Regions from separate parts of the Brevibacillus sp. FSL K6-2834 genome, predicted to be linked through region 1. Evidence: riboswitches for the same ligand, from Rfam matches in the RefSeq annotation. Region 1 holds a riboswitch; the other holds the start of a gene.
The links. A riboswitch is a leader RNA that binds a small molecule or an ion and turns the genes downstream of it on or off. The one in region 1 is predicted to bind cyclic di-AMP.

Region 1 (7,485 bases):
GCGCTCTTGCCATCAGAGTGAATTTTTTCGCTCTCATTTTATAAAATTCTTCTTTCAGCTCGGTCAGCTTCTCGCGCATTTGCTGAGCGGCTTCCGATGCTGTCAGATAAAGGGCTTCGTATTCCTGGGCACGCAGCTCGTATTGCTTCTTGTCGGCCAAAGCCCGGCGCGCGAGCAGGTCTTCCCCTTCGGTCAGCGCCAGCTTCACCTGACGATCGCGTTTTTCCGCAAGCGCCACTGCCTCTTCCCATTGCTGGTGGAATTTCTTCTCCAGGGCCACTTGCTTGGCTACTGCCACTTCTACTTGTCCGATCTCCACTTCCATGTCACGCATGTACTGATTGAGCATAACCACCGGATCTTCCATTGAATCCAAAGCGTCATTCACAGAAGCCACCGTCAAGTCACGCAGTCGTTTAAAAATACCCATTTTTTAGTCCTCCTTATCATATCACAAGAAATTTGATTGTCATGTACCTTGCACTTTTCAGGTTTGTTTCATCACTTGTCATCGATATCAAGGTTGTTGCTTCTTGGCCATTCTGTGCTCCCAGCCGTCCAGAGCATCCTCTTTCAATACCTGCCTTGCCCACTGCCGCTCCCATACTGTCGGCATGGAATCATGCGTCTTGTCACTGCGGCGGATAAAGCGGTACCCGAGGTAAATCACTCCGATAGCCAGTACGACATTGAACAGTAAATGCAGCTTGCCGATCAACATTAACAGCCCGAACAGAAAGACCAGTATCCCCCAGAAGCGGGAACCGGAGCTGCCAATCACTTTACGGGCTCCGTATAACATGATCAGCCCGGGGATCAGCACACCGAGGAAATCGCCGCCGTCGATACCGAGTTGGTCCAATAAGACAAACCCTCCGGTCAGCAGCAATGCGAGTCCAAGGAGCACCTTGCCAGACCGCTCACTCATGAAATGCTTCCCTCCAATCGACTATTTGTTGGTGTGTCAACCTTATGCCTTTATTCTAGACGGGGCGAGTGTTCGACATAACGGGCGAGCGGTTGGTTTTTGCCTCCGTCCCTGGACGGATAAAGTGTCGTCCCCCAATCGGACAAGGATCCCTCTTGATTGGATTCAGCCCTTTTCCGGCGCAGGGCGAGCCGTCATGGAGAAGAAAAGTCCGACACATGGTTTCCATTACATATAGAAGAAAAATGTCGTTTGCACGGTACTGACGAAACGTTACAGCTTATGACAAAATATTGTGACGAAATCGTGAACAAACAAGGGTAGAAAAAGGAAAAGTGGGACAAGTGTTGAATTGTGTGGAGGTGCGTGTAAAAAAATATCGAAAAATAGCCGAGTTCCGCTATGCGGAAACGGGGGACCCACTATCTTTGGGGTGAATGGCTGCGCTCTCGCAGTCTAGGGCATTCCTTTCGACCGAACCCTTCAGCTAACCTCGTAGGCTCAGGAGAGGAGCAGTATCTTTTGCGCAAGACAGTAGTTTCTTTGCTTATTGCCGGATTGCTTGCAATGGGTACCGGTGCGGCGCATGCTCAGGAGGGAACCCCCCTGATGACTGTCGTCAATGATCTGTACGGTGTCCCTTACAAGTCTTCCGGAACCACGAAAAAAGGCTTTGACTGCTCCGGTTTTACACGCTATGTGTTTGATGCGCTAGGTGTAGATTTGCCTCACAATTCTTCTTCTCAGTATCAAGTCGGCCAACCGGTTAGCCGCAAAGATTTGCAGCCCGGCGACCTCGTCTTCTTCAAGACGAATGGAAGAAGCATTTCCCACGTAGGAATCTACATCGGCAATGACACGTTTGTGCACTCGGAATCTGGCAGAGGCGTCGTCAATACCAAATTGAGCGACCCCTACTACTGGAGCAAACGCTATGTAGGAGCCAAGCGAATCGCTGCTCCGGCACTCCAGGCGAAAGCCACCGACACTCCTCCAGCCAAGAAAGCGGTACAAGCGGCTTCCTTGCCTGAAGCACAACCAGAACAACAAGCGAAAGCGCCCGAGGCAGCTCAACCAGAGCAACAGCCTGGGCAGCAGGCAGCAGCTGCAGCTGAGACACCAGTTGAGACACATACAGTGCCACAGCCGGAACAACAGCCGGAAGCGCAGCCTAGCAAGTAAGTGCAAGCACAAAAATGAAAGCCAGGGACGTTAGGTCTCTGGCTTTTTCTGACGAAATTTAGTACCTGGTGTCAATAGGAAGTAACACCCGCTATTCTTCATTATATGTCCTTTTTCCTGCCGGAACACGCTGGTAACGTTTGGTTTCTTTGTCCTTCACCAGTCAAACCGTGTTATGATAGGAGAGAATACAAATATTCAGGAGATTTGAGGTTACTGGGGGAGTACCTGTGAAAGACCATATTTTGCTTGTAGACGACAATCAGGAAATCATAGAGCTTCTTGAAGATATTTTGGAAAACGAAGGGTATGAGGTCACTTTTTCAGAGAGCGGGGAGCATGCCCTTACTTTGTTGAAGCAAGGCTTGAAGCCCAATTTGATTCTTTTGGACATCATGATGCCGAATATGAGCGGCTATGAGCTGTGCTCGCAAATTCGCCGCGAATCGGACCTGCCGATCCTGTTTCTCAGTGCGAAAGGAAAAGCGGTCGACAAAGTCGTCGGTTTTGAAATCGGCGCCGATGACTATATCACGAAGCCATTCGACACGGAAGAGCTGCTCGCCCGCATCCGGGCGCATCTGAGAAGGTACGAGCGGATTCGCAAGCATACCGAAGAGCACAGCGAAAAGGACCCATCCGGCTCCTCCATTACCGTTTTGAAATTTAAAGGACTGGAAATCCACAAGGAAACGTACTCGGTGTATGTAAATGAAGAAAAAATTGACCTTTCCACCAAAGAATTTCAGTTGCTCACCTTTCTGGCCGAAAATGCCGGCATTGTGTTTACCCGCGAACAAATTTACGACCGGGTATGGGGATACGGCTACGGCTCCCTCAATACTGTGACGGTTCATATCAAAAATTTGCGGGAAAAGCTGGAACGGGAGCGGCAGTACATCAAAACGCAGTGGGGGACGGGTTACGTTTTCATCGGGGAGAAGGTGTAGATGAGCATCCGCAACAAGCTGTTCCTCTCGTTCTTCGCACTGATTGCGCTGAACCTGTTCGTTTTCAAGTTTGTCTTCGAGGATATTATTGTCGTTCAACTGAAAACGGATCGCCACAATCAATATCGCTATGAAAAGGAAACGGCTGAAAAGGTTCGCGTCAATCAGCTGCTCAGCGCCAGCAATTTCAAGGACCCGACAGACCGCAGCGAGTTGGAAAAGCAGTTGCCGGAGGATTTGGTATACAAAATGTTAGTCAAGGACGCCAACGGCAACACGATCTTCATCAAGACATCCCAGGCATACAATTTGAAAAATCCGCCGAGGAAAATAAAAAAGGAAAATACCGATCTGAAGGTTGTGGCGGAATACCATTTTCAACACGAACCGCCGAAAAAAGGCGAAACCATCATCTACTTCTACACAGATGACTCCGATATTATGGCAACAAAAGGGGTCAGCATGATGCTCTGGTACATCTACGGGAGCATTGCCCTGGTCGGACTTGTCCTGCTCGGCTTCTTCGTCCGCTGGATTCACCGGCCGGTAAACGAGCTGTCCCGCGTAACGCAGGAAATTCGCGAAGGAAAACGGCTGGTTTCGTTTACGTACCATTCAGAAGACGAATTTGGCCGTCTGTTTCGCTACTTCTCCGACATGGTCGATCAGCTCCGGTTTTCCGAAGAGCGTCAATCCGAGCTGATTTCCGCGATCGCTCACGATTTCCGGACACCGCTGACAACAATCAAAGGATACGCCTCCTACATCGCCTCAGGACGGGTAACCGATCTGGAACGGATCAAGAAGCAGATGAAAAAGATCGAACAGAAGACGGACGATCTCGACAAGCTGCTCGACGAACTGCAGGACTTTACCCAGCAAAGTACGGAGCTGAAGCTGAACCTGAGCCGCATCCACGTCAAGAGCTTTGCAAAAGGAATCATTGAGGACTACCTGGTCAAGATCAAGGAATCGGGACTAACACTCCAGTGGAAGCTGCGCATCTCCAATGATCTGTACATCGAGGCGGACGAGACCAAGCTCCGCCGCGTACTGGAAAATCTGTTAAACAACGCCATTTACTACAACAAGCCGAACGGATCGATCCTGCTCACCTGCGACCAGCGGGAGGGGCATGTGCTCTTTTCCGTGATCGACAAGGGTGAAGGCATCTCGCAGGAGGATTTGACCAAAATCTTCACCAAGTTTTACCGCGCGGAAAAATCGCGCAATCGCAACAATGGCGGAACCGGCCTGGGCCTGACGATCTGCCAAAGCATCGTCCAGCGTCACGGCGGTTCGATTTCCGTCAGCAGCGAGCTGGGGAGGGGGAGCTCTTTTTCCTTTACGATCCCCTTTTTCCAATCTTAATTTATATAGATTTATTCTCAGTTAATATATCCTTTATAATTGTCTGGTAGATTATCTTGTATAGCATGTTGCTTTCAGTGATAAATAACCCCAGTTCGGTATCTAACACCTTAGCGGAAATTGCAAAAATGGTGGGCAGATGCCTTTTTTTTATGCAAAAAGACACGAACCGTCAATGGTCCGTGTCTTTTTCTGTGCCCTTTCGTTATTGCGACCGCGCCTCCAGCCTCATCATCAGACCGCCTTTCGGGCGAAGGGTGACAAGCGGCTCCGCTTCCACGGGCTTGCCCGGGTCGGCGAGCTGAAAGCGATACTTCTGTGCGAACGTAGCGAGCAGCAGCGCGGCTTCCATCAGGGCAAAGTTGTTCCCGATACAGATGCGCGGACCTCCGCCAAACGGAAAGTAGGCGTATTGCGGGATACGCTTCAGCAAGTCCCCCTCAAACCGTTCCGGGATGAAATCCTCCGGCCTGTCGTAGTACTTCTCGCTTCTATGCATGACGTACTGGCTCATCATGAGCGTATCTCCGGGCTTGTACGTATGCCCCCCGATCTCCACTTCTTCGGCGACTTCCCGGTTGATCGTCCAAGCCGCCGGGTACAAGCGCAGCGTTTCGCTGATAATCTGGTTTACATACTTCAGATTCGGAATATCCTCTACCGTGGGCAGCCGTCCTCCCAACACCGCGTCCAGCTCGGCCCAGAGCTTTTTTTCCGCCTCAGGGTTGGTCGCCAGCAGATACCAGATCCAGGACATCGTGTTGGCTGTCGTCTCATGGCCTGCGACAAAGATGGTCATGACTTCGTCTCTTACCTGCTCATCCGTCATTCCTTTGCCGTCATCCTCATCTCTTGCCGCCAGCAGCATCGCCAATAGGTCAGTGCGCCCCTGATCTCCTTCACGGCGGCGCTCTTCGATGATGTTGTAAATCGTCTTGTCGAGCAGCTCGGCTGACTCGCGGAACTGCCGGTTGCTTGAGGTCGGAACGGTGAGCGGAATGTCGATGAAGGACGACGCTTTCGTCGAGACGTATTTCAGGCCCACATCGATGGCCCTGGCGATCTGGTCGGCGCCTTCCTTGAGACCTTTGCCAAACATCGTCTCTGTGATAATCGCCAGCGTCACTTTCATCATGTCTTCATGCACATCGCGTACATCTCCTGCTTTCCAGTCATCCATCAAGCTTATCGCCTGCTGGACCATGGACTCGCCGTAGGTCGCGATCCGCTCGCGGTGGAATGCCGGCTGCATCAGCCTGCGCTGGCGTATGTGCTTCTGTCCTTCGCTGGTGAGGATGCCGTCACCGACGACCGCCCGGGCGACCTGCAAGCCTTTTCCTTTGCGAAAATGGGCCTGCTTGCTCACCAGAATTTCCTTGATCATGTCCGGATTGCTGATCAAATACACATGCCGCGAGGGGCCAAAGCGAAAGTGGGCCACATCGCCGTGTTCTTTCGCAGCTTCGCGCAGGAAGCGGAGCGGGTCCCGGCGAAAGGCGAGCAGGTTGCCCGAGATCGGCAGTCCTTTTGGGCCAGGTATGGTGGTTATATTCACGATCATTCCCCCATTCTCAGTCGTGTTTTTCCCAATACTGTTTGTAGTATCCAACCAGTCTGGCCGTTTATACCATGAGTGCCATGTCTGAGAGAAATGACTGTCGATGCTGCTGTCGGAGGAGGTCTCGCAACCACCGAGGACACGGACAATGGACTGAACTGCCGTAAACCATCAAAATGTGGGTACAAGGATTCGGGCAATAAAAAAAATCGCCCGAACTCGGCGAGCGATTTGGATTGTTTCAGGATAGCGGTCTGCTGTGTGCCTGAAGCAGATTTGAGGATACGAGCCGCTCGCGCACCTTGATGCCGATCCAGGCAGCCAGGACGGCTTTGACGACACCTACCAGCAGGAATGGTACGGCTCCTCCGGCAAAAGCCTTGTCCCACGGAATGTCCAGAACGTACTTGAGCTGGACCGACCCGAAGATGAGCGTAATAATCATGCCGACAATATTGGCGACCAGAGCCCATGTAAAGGTAAAACGCGTTTTTTCGAGAATGAGACCAGTGGCAAAAGCCGTAAAAATAAAGCCAAAAATGTAACCGCCGGTTTTGTCTACCAATACCTGTGGTCCACCGCTAGCACCTGAGAATACAGGAAGGCCTACTGCACCCAGCAGGACGTAGATGAGAATCGCTACGGTCCCCCACCTGCTCCCCAGAATCGTCGCGGTAAAGCCGACAGCCAGCGTCTGACCCGTAATCGGAATAAGCGGCAGCGGAATCGTAATTTGCGAAAAGACAGCCGTTACAGCGGCAAAGATGGCCGAAAGCACCAGCCATTTCAATCGTTCGTTTCTCATGATAGCCTCCATTTTGTCAACTTAAAAATAAAGTGCGTTAACAAAATGATACTGCCTGTTTTTCTGCTTGTAAACAGTTACTTCACGATCTTTTCGCAAGGACGGCATGCAGTTGTGTGAGCGATGCGATTGTATGATCCACCAAGCCGCGGAGATCCTCGATGTTGCCCTCGTCGATTTTGCGATGAAAGTCGAGTGTGATCTGGTTTTCGTACTGTTTGGGCGGCCAGTGGAGCTGATACTCGTCCAGCTTGGCTTTAATGGTTTGCGTTATGTACGGCCGATTCCCCCAGATATCATTCAGCATCTGCGCCACGGCTTCTGTCTCCCGCTGCACATCGGTGACTGTCATGAAAAAATGGATGCAGATCGTACAGCCGATATGCTCTGTCAAAGGCTGCTCCAGCTGTTCGGCCGCAATATCGGCAAGCGACGTACGCAGCTGCATCTGGGCGAAGACACCCTTTGCCTCCCCGAATTCGTCTGCCAGCCGAAAATCGATCTGAAACTGCCTGTGGAACGTCGCCAGATCCATGGCGTCCGAACGCCCGATAATCGTGATGCTGCCTTCAAAGTCCCTGTCGTACACGGCTCCTTCCAGCACCACTTTGATATTGTCAAAAACAAGCGGGTGAAACATGTCCGCTCCTCCTTTTCCCTTGCACCTCTTTCTCCATAGAGTGCCCCTAAA
Region 2 (7,485 bases), 1.7 Mb from region 1:
AAACAGGCAGACGAACACGGGGTGCGGTTGATCTACGTGCAAGTCTGCTTTTTTCGCATGTTTGGTCGTTTCGCGCAGACTGTCCACCAGCTCCGAGAGGACTTCTTCTGTGCTTTGCCACATCAAATCCTGTTTGTCTCGATAGTGGAGGTAAAAGGTGGCCCTATTCAAAGTGGCACGCTCGGTAATGTCCTGTACGGTGATGGCCTCATACCCTTTTTCCTGTATGAGCGAGGTAAACGCGTCCTGAATGAGCTGGCGTGTCCTCCTGACCCGCGGATCAATCTTCTTCGGTTTCATCGACATTCTTCCCATCCTTGTTGAACTTTTTCTATGTGATCCACACAACGTTGATCTTCTGTTGATTTATCGTCACTTCGGCGTTTTGTGTTGTTTGCCCATATAAGAAGGGCATTGATATAATTATTTACGACACAGTGTCGATAAAACAACTAGTTGTTTAAAATTTTTTTGAATTTCTTTTTCAGAAATGAAAAAGCGGGAGGATACGACTATGGGTCGTCTAACAGGAAAAGTCGCCATCATTACAGGTGCGGCAAGCGGTATGGGGGCACAAACAGCTCGTCTGTTTGCCCAGGAAGGCGCGAAAGTAATCGCGACGGACATGTCCGAAGACAAGCTGCAAGAAGTGGTGAATGAAATCAAGGCGGACGGCGGGGAAGCCATCGGGGTCAAACACAACGTCGTTTCCGAGGACGAATGGAAAAACGTCATCGCACAAGGTCTGGAGGCATTTGGCAACATTCACGTCCTGGTAAACAATGCGGGTATCAGTACAGATGCTACGATTGAGCAATTTACGATGGAAAACTGGAACAAGGTGATGGATGTAAACCTGACCGGCTGCGTGCTGGGAATGACGCTGGTTTACCCTGAGATGAAAAAGGCTGGAAGCGGTTCCATCATCAACATTTCGTCTATCGCAGGACTAGTTGCTCTGAACTTTACGAATGGTTACACCGCTTCCAAAGGGGCGTTGAGAGCTCTTACGAAAGCAGCAGCTGTCGAATGCGCGAAGGATTCCGTCCGCGTGAACTCCATTCACCCGGGCATTATCGAAACACCAATGACGCAAATGATCACGGCTCCAGAGGTTCGGGGCATTTTTCAGGCGCAAACGCCGCTGCCTCGTCTCGGCAAACCCGAGGATATCGCTTATGGTGCACTTTATCTCGCTTCGGACGAGTCTTCGTTTGTGAGCGGCCTTGAAATGGTCATCGACGGCGGCTGGTGCGCTCGTTAATGAGCCTCTGATCCGGGTGTCGCCATTTTCTCCTTTGATCACAAAAGCCTAGATCGATACCATGCCCACCAGCTTCAGGTGGGCTTTTTTTGCAAGCAGGGAAAAAACCGAAAAAACCGAGTCACTCTGTTGAGCAACTCGGTTCTTCTCTGCAGCCATCAAGGTTATCCGGTAAATTCTTGTACCCAGTAACCATTTTGGTAGCCTACGCCGATTTTCGTGAAATTCGGGTTCATGATGTTTTTGCGGTGACCGTCACTGTTCATCCATTGCTGCATCACTTCTTCAGCGCTGCGCTGACCCATGGCGATGTTTTCGCCTGCAGTCATGTACGATACGCCAAAGCGCTTCATCATGTCAAATGGAGAACCGTAGGTAGGGCTGTTGTGATCAAAGTAGTTGTTTTGATCCATGTCAGCCGCTTTTGCCAATGCTACCTTTTCCAATGCAGCATCGTAAGCAAGCGGAGCCAGACCGGCTTTTGCACGCTCTTGGTTTACCAGATTTGCCACTTCGCGAGCAAACTGGGAGGAAGCGTTGACAGTGTTGCTTGCCGGAGCTTTAGCCGGTTGTTGAACTGGCTTTTGTACCGGCTGCTGAACCGGTTTTTGTACCGGCTGTTGCATCGGAAGCTCTACCCATTGCATAGAGTTGGATGGAAATGCCCAGTTCCATTGGTTCCATTGGTTCGATGGTTGGGATTGTTGCGAAGGTTGGGAATTCATGAAATATGGGAGCCATTGCCCTTGATTAACAACATTTTTTACCGGGCATGTGGCAGCAAATGCTGAAGTGGACATCGAAGTAACAGCCAATCCCAAAGCAATAGCGATGATAGACTTGCCGAATGGTTTCATGTTCTCATCGTCTCCTTTTCTTCGCCTACGAGGTTAGTTGTCGGGTTCGGGCTGAGGATACAACCCTTCACAAGCGTGATTCACCCCAATGCAGAGTGGCTAACTCTACAAAAAGAAGTCCCCCGCACTTCCACTTCTTTGGAAGTTTCGGCTTGTTTGTTTGGCTTAACTAGGATAACAAATAGACTTGAGAGAATGGAACCTGTAAATAATGGCAGACCTTGTTGACGCTTGTTCAGAAAAGGAAATACCGCCGTGTATTTGTGGCATGATTTCCATGACAGGCGGCTGGAGGATTCAGCGGACGGGTGCATGTTGTTGATTTTTTTCTAAAAAATTTGTCGATATCAAAAAAATTGTATCATTTTATTCCGGGATCGTGATAGAATGAGAATATCGAGTGTTGATTAGAATTTTCAGAAAAGCGTGGTGGTACTTTTGTCATTTGTGGAAAAGAGACTTGAAGAGCTGGGGGTAAGTCTGCCCCCGAACCAACCGCCTTTGGCAACCTACGTATCCTGCGTGCGTTCGGGCTGCCTGGTTTTTACCTCAGGAGCCGGCTGCTTTGTCGATGGGAAACCGCTCTATACGGGCAGGCTGGGCAGGGACCTTACTGTAGAACAAGGATATGAGGCCGCACAGATTACTGTCCTCAACCTGCTCAGCATGATCAAAGCGGAGATTGGCAATCTTGATAAGATTGAGCGGATTGTGAAAGTACTCGGACTGGTGAGCAGCGCAGACGATTTTTACGACCAGCCCCAGGTTATGAACGGGGCTTCCGATCTGCTGGTGAACGTTTTTGGCGACAAGGGGAAGCATGCCCGTTCTGCCTTGGGCACATCCGTTCTGCCCATGAATCTGCCTGTGGAGATTGAAATGGTCGTAGAAATCAGGGAAGAGGAGAGATAAACGCATGTTCGTTACATTGGAGCAAATCAGGCAAGCCAGGGCCAATCTCGCGGGTGTCATCTTGCCGACACCTATGCAGTATTCGCGCACTTTCAGCGAATGGTCAGGCAATACCATCTACGTAAAATGCGAGAATCTGCAAAAGACAGGGGCGTTCAAAATCCGCGGCGCGTACAACAAGATCGTGAGCCTGACAGACGAGGAAAAAAGACGGGGTGTCGTGGCCTTTTCTGCAGGCAATCACGGCGCAGGCACTGCCTACGCTGCCCAGATCCAAGGGATTGCAGCTACAGTGGTCATGCCGACCAATCCTGTACCGAGCAAGCAAAATGCGATCCTTCATTACGGCGCCAAAGTAGTAGATGGAGGGAGCACCTCCATTACCATGTATGAAAAAGCGCTGGAGCTTCACCAAAGCGAAGGTCTTGTCTTGATCCATCCGTTTGAAGACATGCATATTATCGCAGGGCAAGGCACGATCGGCCTGGAGATTTTGGAAGAGCTTCCCGACGTTGACGTGGTCATCGTTCCGGTCAGCGGGGGAGGGTTGATATCGGGCGTGGCGGCTGCTTTGAAGGAGACAAAGCCGGCCGTGCGCGTGATCGGCGTGAATAGCGAGGGGGCCATGGCGATGTATGAATCGCTTCGGCACGGCTGCCCGTTTGAAGTGGAAAAGGTGGATACGATCGCGGATGGATTGATGGCCAAAAAGCCGGGAGAGATCACGTATGCACACACGAAAAGATACGTCGACGAGATGGTATTGGTCTCCGAGGAAGAGATTGCAAGGACGGTGGTGAGCCTTGCGGAACGGGCCAAGATGGTAGTAGAGCCGTCCGGTGCGGCCGCTTTGGCAGCAATGATTCACCATCGGACTGCACTCAAGGGAAAAAAGGTAGTCGTGCTGGCTTCAGGCGGCAATGTAAACATGAAGCTGCTCGCTGAGCTGGTCGAAAAGTACACGCAACAAATCCCAGTATAAACAGGGTGGTGCTGACGTGAGGCGAAAAATATACAATGTAAGAATAATCGACGTTGTACATTTGCGGCAGATTGAAAGAGGAACGGTTGTCTTTGACGAATCCGGAATATTGCATGTCTCTGAGGCAGGCAATGCGGAAGTGGCAGACTGGGAGTTCGACGGAACGGGAATGACGCTTTTGCCCGGCTTGATCGACTGCCATGTGCATTTGGGCATGGACGCTTCACCTGATCCCTTCAGGCAAATCAGACTGGATTCCGCAGCGGACACGGCGTTTCGGGCTCATCAGCAAGGAAAACAGTTTCTCGAGGCTGGCATCACGACAGTACGGAATGTGGGTACACGATACAATGTAGATATTTCCTATCGAAATGCGGTTGAGCGAGGCTTTGTCGAGGGGCCGCGCGTCTACGCATCCGGCCAGCCCATCGTCATGACTGGCGGGCACTGCCATCCAATGGCGATTGAGGCTGATGGGGTTGACGAGGTGAGAAAGGCCGCCCGAAGCCAGTTGAAAGCGGGAGCAGATCTCTTGAAGCTGATGGCCACGGGCGGTGTCCTAACAAAAGGAACAGAGCCGGGCTCCCCGCAGCTTTCAGAGGCAGAGCTGCGCTGCGCTTGCGAGGAAGCTTCTCATGCCGGAAAAACAACTGCAGCTCATGCGATTGGTTTGGAAGGAATCAAAAACGCCATTCGTGCAGGCGTTACGACGGTCGAACACGGAACGGTACTCGATGACGAGGCCGTCCAATTGATGATCGAAAACGGAACGTTTCTGGTTCCGACCCTGATTGCTGCGACGCTGATCCTGCGCCAGCCGTCTGAGAGCGGAGTGCCTGAGGAGTTTGTCCGCAAGGCAGAGCCGTTTGTCCAGATCCATCGGGAAAGCTTCCGCAAAGCGCTTCGGCACGGAGTGAAGATTGCTGCAGGCACAGACGCCGGTACCCCTTTTAACATCCCAGGGTATTTGGCGGATGAATTGCAGCTCATGCACGAGGAAGGAATGCCAGCGATTGAGACGATTCGGGCCGCGACGCTGCAGGCAGCTGCATGCATGAAGCTGGAGGACAGAACGGGTTCCATTGAGGCAGGAAAATGGGCAGACCTGCTGCTTGTGGAGGGAAATCCGGTGGAAAACCTGCTTTCTCTCAAGCGAGTAAGGCAGGTGTATAAAGGGGGTAAGCTTTGCGTACACCACCGGTAAACAAGCAGGCCTCGTTGACGATTTGCCCAGGAGACGCAGCCGCATTCTCCCACATAAACACGCTAGGAAATGAGGTTTCACACATGAGTTCATTGCATCCCATTTTGGCCAGTTATATTCCTGTAGTTGAGGGCCTGGCTCGAACGATTGGCGACCACTGTGAAGTCGCCCTGCACGACATGACCAACCCCGAGGCTTCGATCATTGCCATTCACAACAGCCATGTAAGCGGCAGAAGCCCGGGAAGCCCGGTGACCAATCTCGGTCTGAAGCTGCTCCGTCAGGGCGAGCAAGGGCATGACTTCATTCTCAACTACAAGCACGAAGGGATTAAAGACAAAATCATCAAATCCAGCACGATTTTTATCAGGGACGAGCATCAAGCCATTATCGGTTGTATCTGTATCAATCTGGACGTGACCAGCCTTGTGATGGCCGAGTCTATTCTCAAAGGAATGGCTTCTTTTCAGCAGGAGCCAAGTGAAGAAAAAACGGAAGAACGCTTTGCTCCCACTATCTCCGAGTTGATGGACCAAATCATTGAGGAATGCATCCGCAAAATCGGCAAACCCGTCCCCTTTATGCAGAAGGAGGAGAAAATTGCCTTTATCGGTCTGCTCGATGAAATGGGGCTGTTTTTGATCAAAGGCGCTGTGCAGCACGTAGCCGACCTGCTGGATGTTTCCAAGTACACGATCTACAACTACGTGGAGAAAACGGGTAAGCAGCCTTCGTAAATTGAAAGGGAAGGGCGGGGAATATGATGGCGGCACCTGTTACGCAACAGACGAATGCAAGTAAAAAAGGATTCTTTTTGAAATTCCTTGACCGTGTGGAAGTGCTTGGCAATAAATTGCCGGATGTAGTCACACTGTTTCTCGTCATAATCGCCGCCATTTTGATCCTTTCCGCTATCGCTGCCGCACTCGGATGGTCGACGGTGAATCCCACCAATCATGAGCGGATCGCCGCAGTCAACCTGCTTAGCAAAGAGGGGATCGTCCGCATTCTGACCGAGATGGTCAACAACTTCACCTCATTCCCGCCGCTCGGCTTGGTTCTGTCGGTCATGCTTGGCGTCGGATTGGCAGAATCAACCGGCTTGATCGGCGCAGCGATGAGAAGGACTGTACTGGCCTCCCCGCGTTCGTTGATTTTGCCGATTATCGTCCTTGTCAGCATGTTGGGACACGCCGCCGGAGACGCGGCCTTCATCGTTATGCCACCGATCGCTGCGATGATTTTCACCATGCTCGGCCGGCATCCGATCGCAGGGCTTGCTGCCGCATACGCTGCTGTAGCCGGCGGCTTCAGTGCCAATCTGGTTGTTTCCGTATTGGATGTGACGTTGGCAAGCTTTACGCAGACAGGGGCTCAAATGATCGATGCGAGCTATATGTCCAGCCCTGCGATGAACTTCTATTTTATGGTGGCTTCCACTTTGATGCTCGTTCCTTTGACCGTATGGATCACTGTCAGGATTGTGGAGCCAAGGCTGGGAAGCTATACACCACAAGCTCAACAAAATGCTGTGGAAGCACAGGTGACACCGGAGGAAAAACGAGGATTGCGCTGGGCCGGTATTGCTTTGTTCGTCTGCGTGGTCATCCTGTCAGCCGTCACCATACCGAGCGGTTCGCTGCTTCGCGACCCTGATACCGACTCGCTGATTGTCTCTCCATTTATGAAGTCGCTCGTTCCCATTTTGCTCTTTTTGTTCGGGATTCCCGCTGTCGCCTACGGTATTGGAGCCGGTGTGATTCGCTCGGACAGAGATGTGGCCGAACATTTGGGAAAGACGATGTCCGGAATGGGCTATTACATCGTTCTGGCATTTGTCGCCTCGCAAATGATCGCGTATTTCAACTGGAGCAATCTCGGTCCGATTATTGCGATCGAGGGAGCTGCTTTTCTGCAAAACATCGGCTTGACAGGCCTTCCGCTGCTGATCCTGTTTATTCTGTTCGTCGCTCTTATCAATCTCCTCATTGCAAGCGCGACAGCGAAATGGGCAATTCTCGCGCCGGTCTTTGTCCCCATGTTTCTGCTGCTGGGGTACAGTCCCGCTTTCACCCAGGCTGCCTACCGCATCGGTGATTCGATCACCAATCCGATCACACCTATGCTGCCGTATTTTGCGATCTTGCTTACTTTTGCCAACAAATATCAGAAAAATCTGCAAATGGGAACCTTGATCTCAATCCTTCTGCCGTATTCGTTATTCTTCGGGATTTTTTGGCTGCTCCTGTTTGCGCTATGGTACCTG

Region 2: it holds a riboswitch for cyclic di-AMP, as region 1 does, so the genes downstream of both, NST96_RS14350 (CAP domain-containing protein) here and NST96_RS06125 (C40 family peptidase) in region 1, are expected to answer to the same signal.

Annotation. Positions count from the first base shown of each region.
Region 1 covers NZ_CP151945.1:1,208,766-1,216,250, reverse strand. The annotation lists gene NST96_RS06135 (PspA/IM30 family protein) at 1-430, opposite strand, end outside; gene NST96_RS06130 (hypothetical protein) at 518-928, opposite strand; cyclic di-AMP (ydaO/yuaA leader) riboswitch at 1,307-1,445, shown strand; partial or broken gene NST96_RS06125 (C40 family peptidase) at 1,451-1,978, shown strand; gene NST96_RS06120 (response regulator transcription factor) at 2,341-3,060, shown strand; gene NST96_RS06115 (HAMP domain-containing sensor histidine kinase) at 3,061-4,431, shown strand; gene NST96_RS06110 (cytochrome P450) at 4,637-5,992, opposite strand; gene NST96_RS06105 (biotin transporter BioY) at 6,231-6,794, opposite strand; gene NST96_RS06100 (hypothetical protein) at 6,877-7,434, opposite strand.
Region 2 covers NZ_CP151945.1:2,898,682-2,906,166, reverse strand. The annotation lists gene NST96_RS14360 (TetR/AcrR family transcriptional regulator) at 1-300, opposite strand, end outside; gene NST96_RS14355 (glucose 1-dehydrogenase) at 515-1,264, shown strand; gene NST96_RS14350 (CAP domain-containing protein) at 1,429-2,121, opposite strand; cyclic di-AMP (ydaO/yuaA leader) riboswitch at 2,129-2,284, opposite strand; gene NST96_RS14345 (RidA family protein) at 2,560-3,033, shown strand; gene ilvA (threonine ammonia-lyase) at 3,038-4,015, shown strand; gene NST96_RS14335 (amidohydrolase family protein) at 4,032-5,219, shown strand; gene NST96_RS14330 (PAS domain-containing protein) at 5,303-5,956, shown strand; gene NST96_RS14325 (AbgT family transporter) at 5,983-7,485, shown strand, end outside.